Regions from separate parts of the Priestia sp. VA7 genome, predicted to be linked through region 3. Evidence: riboswitches for the same ligand, from Rfam matches in the RefSeq annotation. Region 3 holds a riboswitch; each other region holds the start of a gene.
The links. Region 3 has a riboswitch for cobalamin ahead of AC0C45_RS00180 (ribonucleoside-diphosphate reductase subunit alpha). Riboswitches for the same ligand answer to the same signal wherever they lie in the genome.
Positions count from the first base shown of each region.

Region 1: linked by a shared signal. The riboswitch ahead of AC0C45_RS19310 (ABC transporter substrate-binding protein) and the one ahead of AC0C45_RS00180 (ribonucleoside-diphosphate reductase subunit alpha) in region 3 are both predicted to bind cobalamin.
Region 2: linked by a shared signal. The riboswitch ahead of nikA (nickel ABC transporter substrate-binding protein) and the one ahead of AC0C45_RS00180 (ribonucleoside-diphosphate reductase subunit alpha) in region 3 are both predicted to bind cobalamin.

Region 1 covers NZ_JBVQPN010000004.1:291,445-298,221, forward strand. The annotation lists gene AC0C45_RS19295 (class I SAM-dependent methyltransferase) at 1-577, shown strand, start outside; gene AC0C45_RS19300 (YpjP family protein) at 959-1,561, shown strand; gene AC0C45_RS19305 (thioredoxin family protein) at 1,750-2,064, shown strand; cobalamin riboswitch at 2,155-2,287, shown strand; gene AC0C45_RS19310 (ABC transporter substrate-binding protein) at 2,546-3,505, shown strand; gene AC0C45_RS19315 (adenosylcobinamide amidohydrolase) at 3,594-4,202, shown strand; gene cbiB (adenosylcobinamide-phosphate synthase CbiB) at 4,207-5,193, shown strand; gene cobD (threonine-phosphate decarboxylase CobD) at 5,168-6,247, shown strand; gene AC0C45_RS19330 (bifunctional adenosylcobinamide kinase/adenosylcobinamide-phosphate guanylyltransferase) at 6,244-6,777, shown strand, end outside.
Region 2 covers NZ_JBVQPN010000007.1:29,301-36,077, forward strand. The annotation lists gene AC0C45_RS24960 (hypothetical protein) at 1-194, shown strand, start outside; gene AC0C45_RS24965 (MFS transporter) at 251-589, opposite strand; gene rluF (23S rRNA pseudouridine(2604) synthase RluF) at 929-1,636, shown strand; gene AC0C45_RS24975 (TRM11 family SAM-dependent methyltransferase) at 1,673-2,626, opposite strand; gene AC0C45_RS24980 (hypothetical protein) at 2,887-3,045, shown strand; gene AC0C45_RS24985 (tautomerase family protein) at 3,212-3,601, shown strand; gene ftsZ (cell division protein FtsZ) at 3,961-4,965, shown strand; cobalamin riboswitch at 4,968-5,157, shown strand; gene nikA (nickel ABC transporter substrate-binding protein) at 5,301-6,777, shown strand, end outside.
Region 3 covers NZ_JBVQPN010000001.1:15,639-22,415, reverse strand. The annotation lists gene AC0C45_RS00180 (ribonucleoside-diphosphate reductase subunit alpha) at 1-1,843, opposite strand, end outside; cobalamin riboswitch at 1,977-2,162, opposite strand; gene menC (o-succinylbenzoate synthase) at 2,442-3,545, opposite strand; gene AC0C45_RS00170 (o-succinylbenzoate--CoA ligase) at 3,549-5,012, opposite strand; gene menB (1,4-dihydroxy-2-naphthoyl-CoA synthase) at 5,095-5,913, opposite strand; gene menH (2-succinyl-6-hydroxy-2,4-cyclohexadiene-1-carboxylate synthase) at 5,930-6,739, opposite strand; gene menD (2-succinyl-5-enolpyruvyl-6-hydroxy-3-cyclohexene-1-carboxylic-acid synthase) at 6,743-6,777, opposite strand, start outside.

The DNA of each region.
Region 1 (6,777 bases), on a different contig from region 3:
TCATCCAAATTCCGCTATGTTTAGAGTGAAGAGATGGCTGCGAGGAGAACGTGATCCGTTTATTGAAGCTGCTAGTTTGGAAAAAGGAATGAGCGTGCTTGACTGTACACTTGGTCTTGCATCGGATAGTATGATGGCGAGCGCAGCGGTAGGGAAAAGCGGAAAAGTTGTCGGACTAGAAGGCAACCGCTATGTAGCTTATTTAGTCAAACAAGGACTCTTAAATTGGGAAAGTGACGTACAAGAGTTGAATGATGCAATGAAGCGTATAAACGTGGTTCATCAAAATTTTGAATCGTTTTTGGCGTGTTGTGAAGATAATTCTTTTGATGTTGTCTACTTTGATCCTATGTTTCAAGAGCAAATTGAGGAATCGAATGGAATTAACGGTATTAAAGCAATAGCACTGTATACCACGCTGACGCCCATGGCTATACAAGAAGCAAAAAGAGTAGCCAAACAAAAGGTCGTGCTAAAAGATCATTGGAAAAGCAGTCGTTTTGAAGAGCATGGATTTACCGTGCAAAAACGAAAAACATCAAAATTTCATTACGGGACAATTTATATACAAAAATAAACAAAAAAGTAAAAAGAATCACGCTTATTGAAAAGACTTCCAAAACCTTTTAGGAATTAAAAAGTTTTGGAAGTTTTTTTTTGTGAATTTCATCTAAAGTTCATAAAAGTATGATATATTTTTGAACATAAAAATACTTTTGTGTTTAAGCATCCAGCAAAAAAGGAATATCTTGTATAGGTTTCCGCTCGGTGTGACAACCTCAAACAGAAGAAGGAAGGTGCTAACTAAAAAGTCGTCGAATGCCCGTAGACAGCATAAATGAATAAGCAAATATAGGTAAAAAATTAATAAGTATGTTACAATACCTAGTGAGTTATGACAATGAATTTTACGATATGAAAAGACCATATGGGAAAAGATGAGAAAGGAAAGATACGAATGCCTAGATGGATAAAAAGAATGCTAGTTGTATTTATTACAGTATTTACATTTGGGCTTGTCACTCCACCAGAATATTTATACGTTGATGATGCAAAAGCGGACAAGCAACATAAAGCAGGGTATGTAAGAGAAACAACTCCTGTCACAGCTGTTATAGAAGATATTCATTTGCCATATGAAGAACCAAAATATGAAGACGTTTCATCATTTGTTACGTATGCAATGGAATCAGCTGAAAAACAGTCAGTGGAAAAATTCGGAACAAAAATTGGACCTGTCATTGAAGATGAATTTCGTCAAGCAGTGTTACCTAAAATTGAAGAAGTGCTGACCGACATTGGCACTGAACGTGAACAGTCAATTCAGAATCTCGAGATAAGCGAGCATCCTGCTGCTGGCTACGGTGAAAAGATTTTCCATGTATATGACCGGGAAACCGGTCAGGACTTAATACGATTTCATGTACGGCGTGAAAATCCTCCAAAAGATGGATACTGGTTTAATTTTCACTATCATGCGGCTGCAGATAATTTTCAGAAGCATTATGATTTAGGGAAAATTTATTGGAACCGAAACATGCCGCCTAAATGGTTTAGCTAATAATAGACACAACATTCTGCGATTTCGAAATGTTAGCTTTTTTAAGCTAGCATTTTTTTACGTCTAAAACCGTTAGGGTCTAAATAAGCTGAAACATTAGCACAACGATAAAAAAATCGTTTATAATGAAGTCAGACTTCTTACCATAGAATAGTGAGAAGGAACGAATAGATGCTGGAGGTAACACAATGAAACAATTTACGGAAGAAAAACAATTTCGCGAACAAATTAAGAACGAAACACTAAGCGTTGGGATTTTTACGACAACGTGGTGTCCTGATTGCAAACGTTTGGATATGTTCATTGATGAAATCGTTGATGAAAATACAGATAAAGCATGGTTTAAAATTGACAAGGATGAGTTTGAAGAACTTTCTGCTGAAAACAATGTAATGGGTATTCCTTCTCTTCTTGTATATAAAAACGGTGAAAAAATTGCACACTTGCACAGTGCAAATGCTAAAACACCTGAAGCGGTCCGTGAATTTTTAGCAACTCTTTAATTCCTTAAGCTGCGAGAGCATTCTTGCAGCTTTTTTTGTGAGAATGGCTATTTCCATTTTTCCATGAGTGGGGTATACTAGGACAAGTGAATAATCGTAAAGCAATAAGGTCTCAATTTAAAGATTGAGTGAAAAGGGAAGTCTGGTGAAAAACCAGCGCGGTCCCGCCACTGTAAGCGCTTTGTGCGTAAGTCAGGAGACCTGCCTTATTGTTAGCTGTGAAACCTTCGAGGAAGGGTGAAGCAGGGTAATGAACATACATATCAAGTATAGTGAACGGATTCTTTTCCTGCTTATCTTGACGTTACCTGCTTTGCTTTCAATTGAAAGTAAAGCTTTTTTATTTTGAAGCTGCCGGCGAGCAGTATACATAGTCAAAGCGGAAAAACGGGATAGCGCTGCTTTTTGCATGATCATTTGCTTTTTCTTTAACGTGGAGGTTTCGTATTCACAATGAACAATATATAGGGGGAGTATTTAGATGAAAAAATGGCTTTCGTATTCCATTATTGCACTGTTAGTCATCGTACTTGCTGCATGCGGTGCAGGCAGCCAAAGCAACAGTGATAAAAAAACGAAGCAAGATACGGCACAAACGTCACAAGCTGCATTTCCAGTGAAGGTAAAAGACGCGCGTGATAAAGAAATTACGTTGGAAAAACAGCCTAAGAAAATTGTTTCCTTAATGCCAAGTAATACGGAAATTGTATATGCCCTTGGCCTTGAAAAAGAATTAGTCGGTGTTACAAGCAACGATGATTATCCTAAAAGCGTAAAGAAAAAAGCGCAGGTAGGAGATATGAACGTTAATGCGGAAAAAGTTATTGCTTTAAATCCTGATTTAGTGCTAGCACATGCTTCAAGTATGGGCGTTTCGGATGAAGTATTTAAACAAATTGAAAGTGCGGGTATTCCGGTATTTGTTGTAAAAGATTCAACAACGTTTGACACGGTTTATGATTCTATTACGCAAATCGGTAAATTAACAGGTAAAACAAAAGAAGCTAATCAAACAATTAAAGACATGAAAGAAAAAGTAGCTTCAATTGAGAAAAAAGCAAAAACGATTTCAAAAGAAGATCGTAAAAAAGTATGGATAGAGGTCTCAGGAGCTCCTGAGATTTATACAACAGGAAAAGGTACGTTCATGAACGAAATGCTTACTATGATCGGTGCTGATAACGTAGCGGCTAGTGAAAAGGGTTGGGTTAAGTTTTCTGAAGAGCAAGTTGTTAAGTTAAACCCTGACGTTATTATCGCAACGTATGATGCAGATAAAAATGAGATTATGAAGCGTCCCGCTTGGAGCAGCATGACTGCTGTAAAAGAGGGTAACATCGAGAAGGTTGATCAAAACAAAATCAACCGCTTAGGACCTCGTATTGTAGATGGCTTAGAGGACTTAGCAAAAGCAGTATACCCTGGGGTGTACAATAAATAAGAAGAGGGACCATATTCCAGTTCGAATTGAAAAGGGGATTGGTCCCTTTTCACATCTTAAAATTGAAGAAAGGCCTGAGCTTTTAATCATGAAAACCGAGACTTCTTATAAAACATACAGCTCAGGGGTTTTAGGAACAGGCATTACGGAAACGGACACCTTTTACAATCGATTTGTTCACAAAGACTATTATTCAGATACTCCTTCTTTGGAGTATGAGCAATATTTGATGAAAGAAAATGTGCGCCATGAGCAAATCGTAGGGTTAATGACAGCCGTTTGGTTAAAAGAAAGAGCGATTTACTGTTATGAAGGCTACGGAGTAAGAGTAGCTTCCGTGATAACGGCTGGAGTAGGAAACGCAGTAGATATTACAGCTGACGAAGCTGTCCCGTTCTATTCTTCTCCCGGTACAATTAATATGTTTTTTTTCGTGGAAGGTACGCTTACGGATGCAGCGTTTTTACAGCTTTTTATTGCGGCCACAGAAGCTAAAACAAAAACGCTGTCACAGCTGGGTGTCATAGATCCGGCTACAAAGACGATTGCTACGGGGACATCTACGGACAGCATCTCAGTTGCAGCGTCTCAGCAAGGACCATTATATGAATATGCAGGCTCTATGACCGCTTTAGGGCAAGCGGTAGCCAAGCTGGTGAAAATAAGCTTAGAGCAGGGACTTAAGGGAAAGAGGTGAAGAAATGAGTATTACACAAGCGATAATTGCACACATGACGGCCATGACGATTGCTTTACTAATTGACCGAATTATAGGCGATCCCGAAAATTGGCCGCATCCCGTTCGCTGGTTTGGCAAATGGATTTATTGGATAGATTCTAGATTAAATAAAGGTGCAGGAAGACGATTTAAAGGATTGCTTCTTGTGATAAGTATGGCTGTGCTCGCAGGAGTTGTTCCCTTTTTGTTCCTCCATGCTTTGTACGGAGTTCATTTTATAGCAGGTGTTTTAGTAGAGGGCGTAATGATTGCGACTACTATATCCACTCGTTCTTTAAGCGAAGCTGCCTATAAGGTACAAAAGCCGCTTCAGCTAGGAGATATGGAGAAAGCTAGATATGAAGTAAGTATGATTGTGGGACGAGATACAGATCGTTTGTCAGAAGGAGAAATTGCCAGAGCGACGGTAGAGACCGTGGCTGAAAATACAAGTGATGGTATTACAGCTCCGCTTTTTTATGCATTTATAGGAGGAGGAGCCCTAGCCTTTTTTTACCGAGCTATTAACACATGTGATTCGATGGTTGGGTACAAAAATGACCGCTACTTTCTGTTCGGCTACTTTAGTGCAAAAACCGATGACGTATTAAACTATATTCCAAGTCGGTTAACTGCAGTGGTGATGACGGCTGTTAATGTAGCAAAAAGCCAGTATTCTCTTGGGCATGTAACGAGTTTGATTAAGCGTGATGCTAAGAAGCATCCCAGCCCAAATAGCGGATACGGGGAAAGCGCAGTGGCTGCTCTGTTAGGTATTCAACTCGGCGGGCTTAATACATATAAAGGCATAGAATCTAATCGTGCAAAAATGGGTGAACCGCTCATTCCTCTGCAAGCCGGTCATATTGAACAAGCTGTTTTCATTATGAAAAGGACGGTCTATGCTACGTGGTTATTATATCTTTTGTTAGGAGGAGTTATTAGTGCTATTACCTACACATGGAGCTAATCCTAATGTCTTTTTAAAAGCAATAGGGGCTGAGAATTTGTCGCATATAAAAGACTTTAGCGTGAATACAAATCCTTTAGGGGCTCCCCTTGTGCTTCACGAAAAGTGGAACGAATTCAAGGGTGCAGCGTTTAGTTATCCTGACCCTCAAGTAACGGAGCTGAAAAATAAACTTGCAGCTCATCATCATGTTTCAGCTGCTCAAGTGCTGCCTACAAATGGCGCCGCTGAAGCGTTTTTCCTTATTGCTTCGTTATTTTCAGGAGAGAAAGCAGGGATTGTACAGCCGACTTTCGTTGAATATGAACAGGCAAGTAAAGCTTATGGATGTGAAGTGACATACGTTCCTTTAGCTGAAGAAAATGGCTGGAGCTGGGATATAGAGTTGATTATGAGTATTCTTCCGGACATAAAAGTACTGTGGATTTGTCATCCAAATAATCCAACGGGCGTTATGTATAGTCATGAGGAATGGATGAAAGTAGTAAAAGCTGCTGCTCATCATGGTACATACTTAATGATTGATGAGGCATTTATTGATTTTGTCGAACATCAGCCTTCATTTGATTCTCTTATTCTGGATTATGAGCATATCATTGTTGTGCGTTCCATGACAAAGATGTTTAATATTGCCGGGGTTCGTCTTGGCTATATTTTGGCAAATGAAAAAATCATTAGCAAGATGGCTAAAAAGCAGCCTCCTTGGAGTGTAAATGGATTGTCGCAGCAAATAGGCATGATATGTGTGAATGAAAAAGATTTTGTAAAAGAAACCGTACATTATATTAAACAAGAACGGGAACGGACCTTGAGTGAACTAAAGGAATGGGGGCTTTTGGTTTCTCCTTCTCAAACAAACTATTATCTTTGCAGCGTTCCGTCTTCTATTAAAACGCGCGAATGGCTTGTCTATTTAGCAAGCCATGGCGTGGTAGCTCGTCATACTGAAAACTTTCCATTTTTAAATGGACGCTATATCCGTTTGGCTGTGAAAACGAAAGAAGAAAATGACTATTTACTTAACGTAATCAAACAAGGACTTGATGAAATATGATCATCTTTATTAGCGGAGGCGTTCGAAGCGGAAAATCAAGTGCAGCGGAGAACATGGTTCAAACTTTTTGTACAAAGCGCGCTGTTTATATTGCCACAAGCAGGCAAACAGATAAGGAAATGCAAAAACGCATCCAGCTTCATCAAAAAGAACGCCAAGCAGCGAACACGCCTTGGGTAACGATCGAGCAGTCTGTAGATTTACAACAAATTCTGCCAAATCTTCAAAGTGATGATGCTATACTTTTGGATTGTGTCACGAACTGGCTTGCCAATGAGCTTTTTTTAACAGAAAAAAGGTGGCAAACAAAAGAAGGGAAACAAGCGGTTTTTCGTCATATGACAGAAACGCTCGATAAGCTGTTTGCGCAGTCTCAGACGGTTGTGCTAGTATCTAATGAACTGTTTGAAGCGGGCGTATTAGAAGAGCCCACATATAGCTATATGAAGATATTAGGGAAATTACATCAGTATATTGTAGAAAAAGCAGATGTGGCTATTTGTGTAGAAGCGGGAATCTATCGTTTTAAA
Region 2 (6,777 bases), on a different contig from region 3:
TTATATTGACCGGAGGAGTGATAGCGAGTTTAGGGAGGTTGTTATCTCTGCTGCCTCTCCAGGTTATAGGTGCTTTTATTTTAGCAATGGGTGGTATTGTTGGCGCTATTGAAGCATGGAAGGTAAAAAGAAAGAATAGTATTGTTATCCTTGTTTTAATAGTATCTATGATTGCTCTTACATTTATAATATAAATTCTGCATGTAACAAGAGCTGCTCAAATCATGAGCAGCTCTTGTTAGTTTCTTATTTATTGCGTCTCCAGCTGCTGGTCTTTTTTCTTTAACGTAAGAGCGAGCAGGAACGAAACGACGGCGAAAGCGATGGCTACATAATAGACGGTATGTACCCCGCTTGTCATACTTTTTATTTGTAACAGCGTTTTATTCGTTTCATTTGATTGTTGAATAAAGTGCTGAGAAGCCATGGTCATAATACTTGTATACAAAGCGGGTCCAATCGCGCCTGAAACTTGGTTAATCGTATTTGAAATGGCTGAACCGTGAGCATGAAGCGGTTTTGGCACTTGATTTAAAGCAAGCGTCATCACGGGACCGATGTTTAAACCTACGCCATTGGTTGATTCCATGAAAACAGCTCCCTGATATAATTACTAATTGATCGGTCAGTATAATGGTAGCAACCCTATACGGATCAGTCAATCTAGACGTTTAGGTCTTGTATAGGAGTGGAGATTGACGTTAGTTTGACAGGTGTAAGCATTGCTTGAAATGTTAAGAATAAGATTACAAAGTATTTTGGATCTATACTTCTATTACTGTTAAAAAAATATGATCCAGTAATGAAATTAAAAGAAGACGAGAAGCGTATAGCATGTTACGATAGGGACGGTATAGAAATTGACACATATCTGTTTCGAATAGAAGAGACAAATTTTAAAATTTTTAAATGTAAGGTTGTGATTCACCTGAGACTGAATAAATTTATTAGCGAATCTGGCAAAGCGTCAAGACGAGGGGCAGATAAGTTAATTAGTGAAGGAAGAGTAACCGTTAATGGAAAGGTTGCAAAAGTCGGAGATCAAGTTAAGCCTGGCGATGATATTCGAGTAAGCGGCCAACAGCTTCGGATTGCTCGAAATAATGTATATATTGCGCTTAATAAACCAGTCGGCATTACAAGTACGAGTGAAAAAAAAGTAAAGGGAAACATCATTGATTTAGTCAATCACCCTTTGCGTATTCACCACGTTGGACGACTTGATAAGGATTCAGACGGCTTAATTTTACTTACAAATGACGGCGATATTATTAATGAAATTTTACGTGCAGAAAACAAGCATGAAAAAGAATATATTGTTGCAGTAGATAAGCCAATTACACCAGAGTTTATCAAAAACATGTCTGAGGGAGTGAAAATTTTAGGCACAAAAACGCTTCCTTGTGAAGTGACACAGCTGTCTAAGTATGAGTTTCAAATTATTTTAACACAGGGTTTAAATCGTCAAATTCGCCGTATGTGTGAAGTGCTCGGATATGAAGTGTACCGCCTTCAGCGCACTCGTATTATGAATATCCATTTAAATAACTTACCTGTTGGGCAATGGAGAGATTTAACGAAAAAAGAGCGTACGCAGCTATTCAAAGAATTAGACTATGAACCTAAAGAGTGGTAAATCAAAAGACACCAGCCTGTTAGACTGGTGTCTTTTTTATTCGCATACGACTACTTGTCTAGAAAATACGCTTTTGCGCGCTACGCAGCGATCTGAAATAGAAAAGCCAGCTTCATGAATCATATGGTCAATCGTATCTACTGTAATCACGACTACTTTATCCGCAAAGCGGCGAGCGTGTTTCAAAATAGAAAGCTGATCTTCAGGCGTCGCATGGGTGTAGAGATTGTAAGGCATGTCGATGATAGCTACATCATAGTGAGTTGTAACATCCGAAATCGGTCCCGTTTTGACATCACCGCTTAAGCCGAAATACGCAATATTTTCACGAGATCCGTCGGTCACAAGTGGATTGATATCCCGTCCTACAATATCAATGCCCATTGAAAGAGCTTCTACCAGAACTGTACCAATACCACAGCATGGATCAATCGCTTTGATTCCTTCAGGATTTGGAACGGCAATGTTAGCTACAGCTCTTGCAAGGCGGGTACTGAGTGCCGTAGAGTATTCACGCGGTTTCTTCAAATGATGCAGCCATACAGCTTCACTTTTTTGATATTTTCCAAAATACCAGCGTCCTTCAAATGGAACAATGCCAAACAAATGGTCAGGGTTATGCAAGTCTGCTTCTGCTACAAAATGCCAACCCACATCACGTTCAACAGCACGCTGACCTTTATAACTTATTTTTTGATCTTTTTCCAAGTCATTAATTTTCATAAAAATGAGTTTGAATGTTTGATCTCCAAGGTCAATATCTTCTACTTGTTTGCAAATATCCGCAAGGTCATCTGATTCATACATAATATCTAATCGCTCTTTGATAAAAGGGCTTCTGCTTGGATCAAGTTTAACGGCACTTTTTATGATAGGTTTCTCAGTTTCAATTTCAAAAAGAGAGCGTCTCTCTAATTGACATAGTGAGAGTTCCTCTTCGCTGCATGCGTATGTGTAGATATACTGAGGCAGCTGCGTATGGTTATTCAATATCGTATCATCCTTTATCGTATCTAATTATCCTTCTTCTCAAACAATAGCGAGAAAAGAAGAGAAAAGCAACGAATTTAAATATATTTGGCCGTGAATACTAAATTGAAGCGCTACATAGTCCACTTATTTGACAAAACATGCTAAAATAACTGGTGATAACCTGCATGTGCTGCTGTTTATACAAAAAAACTGGATCAAGGTTTCTCAAAAATCATTTACACACTGCTGACATTTTGATGAATAGGAGAGGCTACGTGATGTCTAAAAGTGATCATGAAAAGCAACAGATGAGTCGGGCTGATATGAAAAAACAAGCTAAAACATCCTCGCAAAACCTTGTGATGAACGTACTCATTGCCATTGTATCTGTATGTATTTTAGCTCTTATTATAAATATTTTTGTACTAATGAAATGAGCCGTTATGCTGCTCATTTCTTTTTATTCGGTTCAGCTTTTAGTGAAGAGTTTGAGCGCTCTTTCACTAGAGAGCACATTTGGAATAGCATATCTTTTTTTACAAATGATAGTTGTGATATGATAAAGCAATAATATATTAGACAAAAAGCTGGAGGTTACTTAGTATGCCATTACTTAGATTTGATGTAATAGAAGGAAGAGATGAAAAAGAGTTAAAAGCATTACTAGACGCTACTCACCGAGCGATACTAGAAGCCTTTGGCGTCCCAGAACGCGACCGCTATCAAATTGTACATCAGCATCCTGCTCATGAAATGATTATTGAAGATACAGGTCTTGGCTTTGAGAGAAGCAAGGATTTGGTTATTATAAGTGTAACGAGTAAACAGCGAACAGAAGAGCAAAAACAAGCTCTTTACAAATTAATTGTAAAAGAGCTGGGAGAAAGCTGCGGTATTCAGCCAAACGACATTATGATTTCAATTGTTGAGAACGGTAATGCTGACTGGAGCTTTGGCATGGGAGAAGCTCAATTCTTAACTGGGAAATTATAAAACGGTTTATTATCTAGAGAAGCCCTTATTTCTAAGGGCTTTTTCTCATTTTGTCTATAAAAATATTATTCTCTTAGTCACATCTTACTCAAAATTAAATACAGACATCTGTCAAATGAATGATACAATAAGCTTATATGCCGTTTTGAGTAGAAAAACCAAAAAAGAGTTCGGCGTACTAACTGCAGAACAACAATAATTTTACATAAAGATGTAAAGATTTAAAGGTTAAAAGAGAAATGTATAAAATCTGTAAAACAAAAGAACAGTTACGCCTTAAATATAGTAGTAAAAGGTTCTTCACGTGTTTTTTCGGATAATAAGAGAAAGTAATTTTGATCATTGAGGAGGAACTTAGAATGTTTGGATTTGATGCAGATGTATCGCCATTAGTGCGAATTAAAGTAATTGGAGTCGGCGGTGGAGGAAATAACACCGTTAACCGTATGATTGAACATGGTGTACAAGGGGTAGAATTTATCGCCGTTAATACAGATGCTCAGGCGCTTAACTTATCTAAAGCAGATGTGAAAATGCAGATTGGTGCGGCCTTAACGCGAGGATTAGGTGCAGGAGCTAATCCAGAAGTGGGAAGAGAAGCAGCCGAAGAAAGCAGAGAACAAATTCAAGAAGTACTGCAAGGCGCAGATATGGTATTCGTAACAGCTGGCATGGGCGGAGGAACCGGTACTGGAGCAGCTCCGGTTATTGCCCAAATTGCCCGTGAACTAAATGCTTTAACAATTGGAGTAGTCACTCGCCCGTTCAAGTTTGAAGGAAATAAACGTACGAAGCAAGCAGTAGGCGGTATTACTGCGATGAATGAATCGGTAGATACCCTTATTGTGATTCCAAACGACCGCTTGCTTGAAATTGTCGATAAAAAGACGCCTATGCTTGAAGCATTCCGTGAAGCAGATAATGTTCTTCGCCAAGGTATTCAAGGTATTTCAGATTTAATCGCTGTTCCGGGGCTGATTAACCTTGATTTTGCTGATGTAAAAACAATCATGTCTAATCAAGGATTTGCGCTTATGGGTATCGGACGAGCTTCCGGATCAGACCGGGCAATTGAAGCAGCGAAAAAAGCGATTTCTAGTCCGCTGCTAGACGCATCGATTGATGGAGCAAGAGGCGTGCTGTTGAACATTACAAGCGGCAGCAGCCTGAGTCTTTACGAAGTACAGGAAGCAGCAGATATTGTCACGTCGGCTTCTGATCAGGACTTAAATATGATTTTTGGATCCGTGATTAATGAAGATTTAAAGGACGAAATGATGGTAACCGTTATTGCCACTGGATTTGATGATGAAGATGTTTCACCATCAGCTTCTACTTCTAGAGTTTCAAGAGCACGCTACTAAATTAAATAACCAGCTTTTATGGTGGCAATTGTTTTTCAATTGCCTTAAAAGGGAATCCGGTGCAAATCCGGAGCGGTCCCGCCACTGTAACAAGGAGCCTTATGCCAAAAAGCCACTGTCTATTTAGAGACGGGAAGGCGGTATAAGGCAATGACTTGAAGCCAGGAGACCTGCCATAAATCGCAACACACAATAACCTACGAGGATAGGGAGGTGTTTTGGCAGAACCAAAAATAGGATAAACAAGGAATACGTTTATCTGAATTTGTTGTGAAGACAAGCACTTCTTTTTAGAAGTGCTTTTTTGTGTATTAAAATAGAAGGTGGAAAAAGCAATGATAAATAATAAAAAATTCGTATCTATGATATTTCTTGTGTTACTTTGCCTCACTGCTTGCGCTCCTAATGAAGAGAGCATAAGTATAAAAGAAAGAAAGAAAACGGATAAAAGTGTGACGTTTTTATTTAATTTTACATCTGCAACGCTTGATCCTCATACGGATGATAATTATACAGCAGTTCGTGCGGGAGTAGGGGAGACGCTTGTTAAAATCAGCAATGATTTAAAAATAAAGCCCTGGCTTGCTGAAAAGTGGAAAACGGAAGATAACGGTCTTACGTGGACATTTACGATAAGAAAGAATATTACGTTTCAAAATGGTAAAGCGCTAGATGCAAATGCCGTTAAGTCTTCTCTTCAAAGAACGATAGATCAAAGTTATGCGATGAAAAACGCTTTAAATATTAAAGAAATGAAAGCGAACGGTCATGCGCTGACAATTACATTAAAAGAACCAATGCCTAAATTTCCTTCTGAGTTAGTGCATCCAAACACAGCTATTATAGATATTGATGTTTCTAATATAGCTAAGAAGCCTATTGGCACAGGTCCATTTCAAGTTTTGACTTTCGATCAAGGAAATCAAGTGAAGTTAGAAAGATATGAACATTATTGGAATGGGAAAGTAAAATTGAAAAATGCGATCTTTGCATTTAACGAAGATGCTAATGCGCGAGTTGCGGCTCTTCAGTCCGGAACAGCCGATATTATTTATCGCCCGCCTTTAGAAAGTTTGGGCACTTTACAAACAGATCCGTCTTTTAAGGTAAGTGGAGTACCCAGTGTGCGTACACATTTATTACTTTATAATCAAACCAATGACGCATTAAAAGACGAAAATGTAAGAAAAGCTATCGATACCTTACTGAACCGAAAAGAAATTGTCAGCAGCATCATGAACAATCAAGCGGCAGCCGCTCGAGGTCCATTTTTACCCCAATTTCCTTTTGCTGATAATAATGCTAATGAGCAAAGAGGTATGCCATCTGCTAAAAAATATTTAGAGAAAGCAGGCTATCAAATTAAAAATGGCAAAACAATCAAAAATGGAAAGCCATTATCCCTCTCTCTTGTCACATACAGCTCTCTGCCGGAACTTCCTTTGATTGCTCAGCTTATACAGTCTAATGCGAAAGAGTTAGGAATTACTATTAAGATTCATCTCGTTGAGGACAGCGATGAATATGTAATGGCAAAAGACGATTGGGATTTAGCACTGTACAGTCTTATCACTGCACCTAGAGGAGATGCAAGCTATTATTTAAGTACGAACTATTTGCCGGGCGGTGGTTTAAATGCCAGCCGGATTGATAATGATAAGCTAACAAAAATGATTCAGCAGTTAAATTTAACCATAGATGACGCAAAGCGAGATCAGTTAGCTAAGCAAGCAACCGCTTTGATTAATGAGGAAATGCTGACATCATCGATTGTACATCCAAACATTGTTGTTGCTTATAATCAAAAAGTGA
Region 3 (6,777 bases):
CATTACTTTGAACTTCGTTACGCAGTTCACTCCACGCTTCGCTTGTGTATTTACGTGTTTCAAAATAAGCGCCTGACTCAAAATCTGAGCCTTTAAATAATGGATATGCACCTTTTTCTTTAGCTAAGTTCATGCTTGCCTGTACGGTTAAGTAAGCAATTTGCTCGTACAATTCATCGCAATATGCTACCGCTTCATCTGTTTCCCATGCTATTTTCTTTAAGGCAAGCAAATGGTTCCAACCAAATGTGCCAAGTCCTACTGCGCGGTACTTTTGGTTTGTTAGTTTTGCTTGAAGTACTGGCAAATCATTTAACTCAATAACGTTATCAAGCATGCGTACTTGAATTGGAATTAAACGTTCAAGCACATCTTCAGTTACGGCTCTCGCTAAGTTGATAGAAGAAAGATTACATACAACAAAATCGCCCGGATTCTTTGTAATAATAATTTTTCCGTCTTCCGTAATTTCCTCTGTTACGACCGTTGTGCTTTGGTTTTGCGTAATTTCTGTACATAAGTTGCTGCAGTAGATCATGCCCTCGTGGCGGTTTTGATTAGCTCGGTTAACCGTATCACGATAAAACATATAAGGCGTTCCGGTTTCAAGCTGGGAAAGCATAATGCGCTTGAAGATTTCAATAGCAGGTACTGTTTCTCTTGAAAGCTGTTCATTATTTACACACTCAGCGTAACGAGTGCGGAACGAACCGCTGCCTTCTTCTTCATCATAAAAATCTTCTAACGAGTAGCCCATCAGCGTACGAACTTCGTGAGGATCGAATAAGTGCCAGTCTTCACGTGCCTCTACTTTTTCCATAAACAAATCTGGCAAACATACACCAGTGAATAAATCATGCGTGCGCTGACGTTCGTCACCATTGTTCAAACGCGCATCTAAGAATGAAAAAATGTCTTTGTGCCATACGTCTAAATATACGGCAATAGCTCCTTGTCGTTGACCTAGCTGATCGACACTTACAGCCGTATTATTTAGCTGTTTCATCCATGGAATTGTTCCTGATGATACGCCTTTAAAACCTTTTATATCACTTCCTCGGCTTCTAATATGACCGAGGTAGACACCAATTCCGCCTCCATTTTTACTAAGCGTGGCCAAATCTGTATTGCTATCATAAATACCGCGTAAGCTGTCATCAATCGTATCAATAAAGCAGCTAGATAGCTGTCCGTAGCTCTTTCCTGCGTTTGAAAGTGTTGGTGTGGCAACCGTCATATATAGACTAGAAAGCGCCCAATACGCTTCTTTTACTAATACTGTTCGATTTTCTTTCTTTTCTTGAGACATCAGCGTCATAGCAATGATAAGAAAACGTTCTTGTGGTAATTCGTATACGCGCTTATCATGTGATGTCGCTAAATAGCGATCTGCTAATGTCAACAATCCAATGTATGTAAATAAACGATCGCGTTCAGGAATAATGACTGAAGCAATTTCATTAATTTCTTCTTCTGTATATGTTTTTAATAGCTGCTTATTATAAATGCCGATTTTTGTTAGTTCTTGAATAAGCTGATAAAACGAACCGTACTTCTCTTTTTTATCGTAACCTCGGTTGTCCGCTGCTTTTCGATATAGTTCGTTTAAGTAGACGTCTGCCGCTACGTACGTCCAATCGGGTTCTTCCATTGAAATACGCTCTAAGGCTGCCAAAATTAGGACGTTTGCAACCTTTTCGTCCGTCATATTTTCCTTTACTGTAACAGTTTGAATAACCTTTTCCTCATAAAAAGAAAAATCAAGCTGCGTAAATTCTTTTTTTAAACGTTCAATATATGCAGTTAATTCATGTAGAATTGTAGGCTTTAATGTATTCACCATAAATATGGCTCCTCTCTTCACTTCAAAATAAAAAATCGCTCACCGTACCTCGGTGAGCGAATAGAACGAAGATAGAAGAAGACACTAAGTCTTTTCTCAATCCTCGCTCTACCCTCTCACCTCCCGAAGAAGATAAAACGACATAAAAAAGGCAGGTCTCCTGACTTATGCTTCTTTTTACTTTAAGGCCTTCCCATGATGTTTACTCACAGTGGATCTCCTTATTTCATCAGCATTCACAGTTGCGGGAACAGCTTTGGATTTTCACCAAATTCCCTTTTAAGTCTTTTTATCAGACACCTTTTTCACTGGAAAACACAAAATATAGTATTTTATTATAGATTTCAAAACAACATATTGTGTTATGTTATAAACACATTATATAGGACAACTTAGAAAACTATCAACCTATTTTCAAAAATAATTTTGTTTTTTACGATAAAACTCTTCGACTTTTTTCATCAAACTATTCCATCATAACATGTTTTGACACGCTTGATGGAACAATGTGCTCTTTTTAAAAAATTTGTCCTATTTTTCTACTAAACATTGACAACCTCAATAAAAAAACCGTTTTTCATCAAAAAACGGTTTTTAATTATTTGTATTCTTTTTCAAATGCTTTGATTGTTTTGATAAACTTTTTATCAATATCGTATCCTATCCCCGGTTTTCCCTTCACCTTTATTACTCCGGCTTCTACCTCTACTTCGGGCTTAATAATATCTTTTTCCCAATAGCGAGACGACGCAGAAATATCACCTGGGATCGTGAAAGAAGGCAGTGTGGCAAGGGCGATGTTATGAGCTCGTGAAATCCCTGCTTCTAACATTCCTCCAACCCAAAGTCTTACACCATGCTGGACGCATAAATCATGAATTTGCTTTGCTACGGACATTCCGCCAACTCGCCCGATTTTCACATTGATAATCTTACAGCTTTCTTGTTCGATTGCATGACGTGCATCTTCACAGCTCACAATACTTTCATCTAAGCAAATTGGCGTCTTTATTTGCTTTTGTAACAATCGATGATCAAGGATATCATCAGAACTTAACGGCTGTTCGATCATCATTAAATTCAATTCATCTAGTTTCTTCAATGAATCACTATCGCTTAAAGTATAGGCTGAATTGGCATCAGCCATAAGAGGAATGCTTGGAAATTCATCTCGAATTTGTTTCAGTAGGTCATAGTCAGCACCCGGCTTAATTTTCACTTTAAAGCGCTTATAGCCATCTTTCATGTAAGTCTTTATTTGTTCTTTCATTACGGAAATGTCATTTAAGCCAACTACCACTCCAGCTTCTACAGCAGACCTTACTCCGCCAATTACTTCAGATAACGGCTTGTTTTGCCGCTTTGCATACAAATCCCATACAGCACAGTCCAAAGCTGCTTTAGCCATGTTATTTCGCTTTAGAGGTTTGAATAACTTTTGAACATCCTCTGGTTTTTGAAGCTGCTGATGAAGAAGCGAGGGAATTAAAAAATCGTCTAACATATGAAAACATGTCTGAATCGTTTCTTCCGTATACCAAGGAGATGAAAAAGCAACGACTTCTCCCCACCCTGTAAATCCTTGTTCATCTTCTACTTCAAGCAAAATCAATTCTCGATCCTGCACTGTACCATAGCTTGTTGAAAAAGGAGAAAGAAGCTTCATGTCAATTTTATAAAGGTGTACTTTTTTTATAATCATCGATTAGCTCCTTTTCTGTATGAACGATGATAGCTTCCGGCGTATGATTTTATTAGAAGCTGTTCGCGGCAGCTCCTCTACTCGAACGAAATACTTTGGAAGTTTGTACTTTGCTAAAAATTGTTGAATGTGTAAAGATAATTCTTCATCTGAAACGTCTTCGTTTACAACAATACATGCAGCTGGCACTTGTCCCCATTTTTCATCACCTACTCCCGTTACACCGGCCTCTTTAACAGCGGGATGCTTCAACAAAACATTTTCAATTTCAGCTGGATATACATTTTCTCCACCTGAAATAATAAGGTCTGAACGTCTGTCTAATACATATAGAAAGCCTTCTTCATCCACTTTCCCGATATCTCCTGTATAGAACCAGCCTTGTTGAAGGGCTTTTTCAGTAGCTTCTGGTTTATTTAAATATCCTTTTGTAACATTTGGACCTTTAACAATGATTTCTCCTGCTTCGCTGGTCTCATTTCCTTTTTCATCTACAATTTTCATTGCACATGGAAATAATGGTTTACCTGCTGATCCCAGTTTTCGCAAACTATCTTCAGGTGAAAGCGTAACGAACTGTGAAGATGTTTCTGTCATTCCATACGTTTGATAAACAGGAATTTCTTTATTCACACAAGCCTCTAAAATAGTAAGCGGTGCAGGTCCTCCTCCTAAAAGCATGCATCGAAACGTATGCGGATATTTTCGTTCCCCTAACTCATCGAGCATGTTGGACAGCATGGAAGTGACAACCGAAATAATCGTTACCTCTTTGTTTTCAATTGCTTCATTTACTGCTCTTGCTTCAAACCGTTCTTCTAAAATGATTTTCATTCCGTAAAAGACGCTCCGCATTAAAATAGATAAGCCGCTAATATGAAACAAAGGAACTGCTATAAGCCAGCAGTCTGTTTCGTTTAATCCTAAATTAAGCGCTGAGCCAACGGAACTCCACCAGTGATTTCCATACGTCTGCAGCACTCCTTTTGGATGACCTGTTGTTCCGGACGTATACATAATGGTAAATGTCTCCTCGAGATTCCACGTTTTTTGAAAATCCGTTTCTGCTTCTGGAGAACTTTTTAAAGCAGGTAAAGTAAGCTGAGTAATGGAACTTTGGAATTCTCTCATTAAAAATGTTTCATCCGCAATAAGCAACGACACGTTTGCATCTGTTAGCTGATAATTAATTTCTTCGTTTGTCAAACGCGTGTTGACGAGCAGCAACCTTGCACCAATATAAGAAACCGCATGTAAAATCTCAATAAACTCCACTCTATTTTTCATGTATAAAGCAATGGTATCGTCTTGCTTTACACCGTTAAACGAAAGCTGCTGTGCTACTTTTTGAACACGTTTATGAAGCTCTTGAAACGTAAGAGACGTTTGGGATGTTTCTACCGCCACTCGATTTGGCGTCAAATATGCTCTTTGCATAAGCCCATTGGGAATCGTTTGGCTACTCATGAATTTCTCTCCTTTTTATACTGATTAACTAAATTAAATTGAAAAAACAGCCTGATGATAATCACCAAGCTGTTTCAGCTGTTTAAGGGAAACGTGGGAACTGTTGGAAGTCTGGATTGCGTTTTTCCTTAAATGCATCGCGACCTTCTTTTGCCTCATCGGTTGTGTAATAAAGAAGCGTTGCGTCACCCGCAAATTGCTGGATACCAGCTAAGCCATCCGTATCAGCATTAAATGCTGCTTTTAAGAAACGAAGAGCGGTTGGACTTTTTTCTAACATCTCTTCACACCATTGAATTGTTTCAGCTTCAAGCTGTTCTAATGGAACGACCGTGTTTACTAATCCCATGTCTAGTGCTTCTTGAGCGTTGTACTGACGGCATAAGAACCAGATCTCACGCGCTTTCTTATGACCTACGATGCGAGCTAAGTAACCAGAGCCATATCCTGCATCGAAGCTTCCAACTTTAGGACCTGTTTGTCCAAATACTGCGTTATCCGCTGCAATTGTTAAGTCACATACAACGTGAAGAACGTGGCCACCACCAATTGCATAGCCTGATACCATCGCAACAACCGGCTTTGGAATTACGCGAATTAAACGCTGTAAATCTAGAACGTTTAGACGTGGAATTTCATCTTCTCCTACATAGCCGCCGTGGCCGCGAACTCTTTGGTCTCCGCCTGAGCAAAATGCTTTATCTCCAGCACCTGCTAATACAATTACTCCAACGCTTGCATCGTCACGAGCATAAGCAAATGCATCGATCAATTCCATTACTGTTTTTGGACGGAATGCATTGTGCACTTCCGGACGGTTAATCGTAATTTTAGCGATTCCGTTATATGTTTCGTATAAAATGTCTTCATACTGACGTACTGATGTCCATTCAACTGTCATCTTTATTTCCTCCTAATTATGTAGTAGCTAAGAACTCACTTACTATTCTACCAAAAATCTCGGGTTGTTCCACGTGAATTGCATGGCCTGTCCCTAAAATAATTCTAGAAGTAGCATTTGGTATTAATGTTTGCATTTCTTTGGAAATTAAACAAAACTTTTGATCTACTTCTCCTGTAATAAGCAACACCGGCATCAACAGATCGTCCAGCTTCTCCCAAAGGGACGGCTGGACTCCTGTTCCCATTCCTTTCAAACTGTTGGAAAGGCCGATTTCTGTATGCGAAAGTCTTTCTTTACGCACCGCTTCTTGAACATGGCTAGGCAATTGCTTTTGAGAACGAAAAAGAGGAATTCCCTCCCAAAATTTAACAAATTCTTCAATTCCATTTTTCATAATGCGGCTCGCCAGCTGTTCATCTTTTTCTTTTCTTAGCTTTTGTTCTTCTCGCGTTTTTAAACCAGGCGATGCGCTTTCTAATACCAACTTTTTCACATGGTGTGGATATCGCTGGGCAAATGAAAGAGCAAGCCTTCCTCCCATCGAGTATCCAATTACATTCACCTGTGATAAAGATAGCTGTTGAAGAAGCTCATGCAGTGCTTCAACAACTGCTTCCATTGAATATGGTTTGATTTCTTTGGGAGCTGCTGATTGGCCATGACCAATAATATCAACAGCAATTACCTGATAGTCTTTAACGAATTTCTTCATAAAGGTACGCCAAGTTTGAGAAGAGCCGGTAAAGCCGTGAAGCAGAAGCAGCGGCTCTCCTTTTCCCTCGGTGTGCACATGGTAAGATACACCACTTAATTTATACCTCATTGCCTATTCCTCACCGTTTGACAAATTTATTTCCTCGG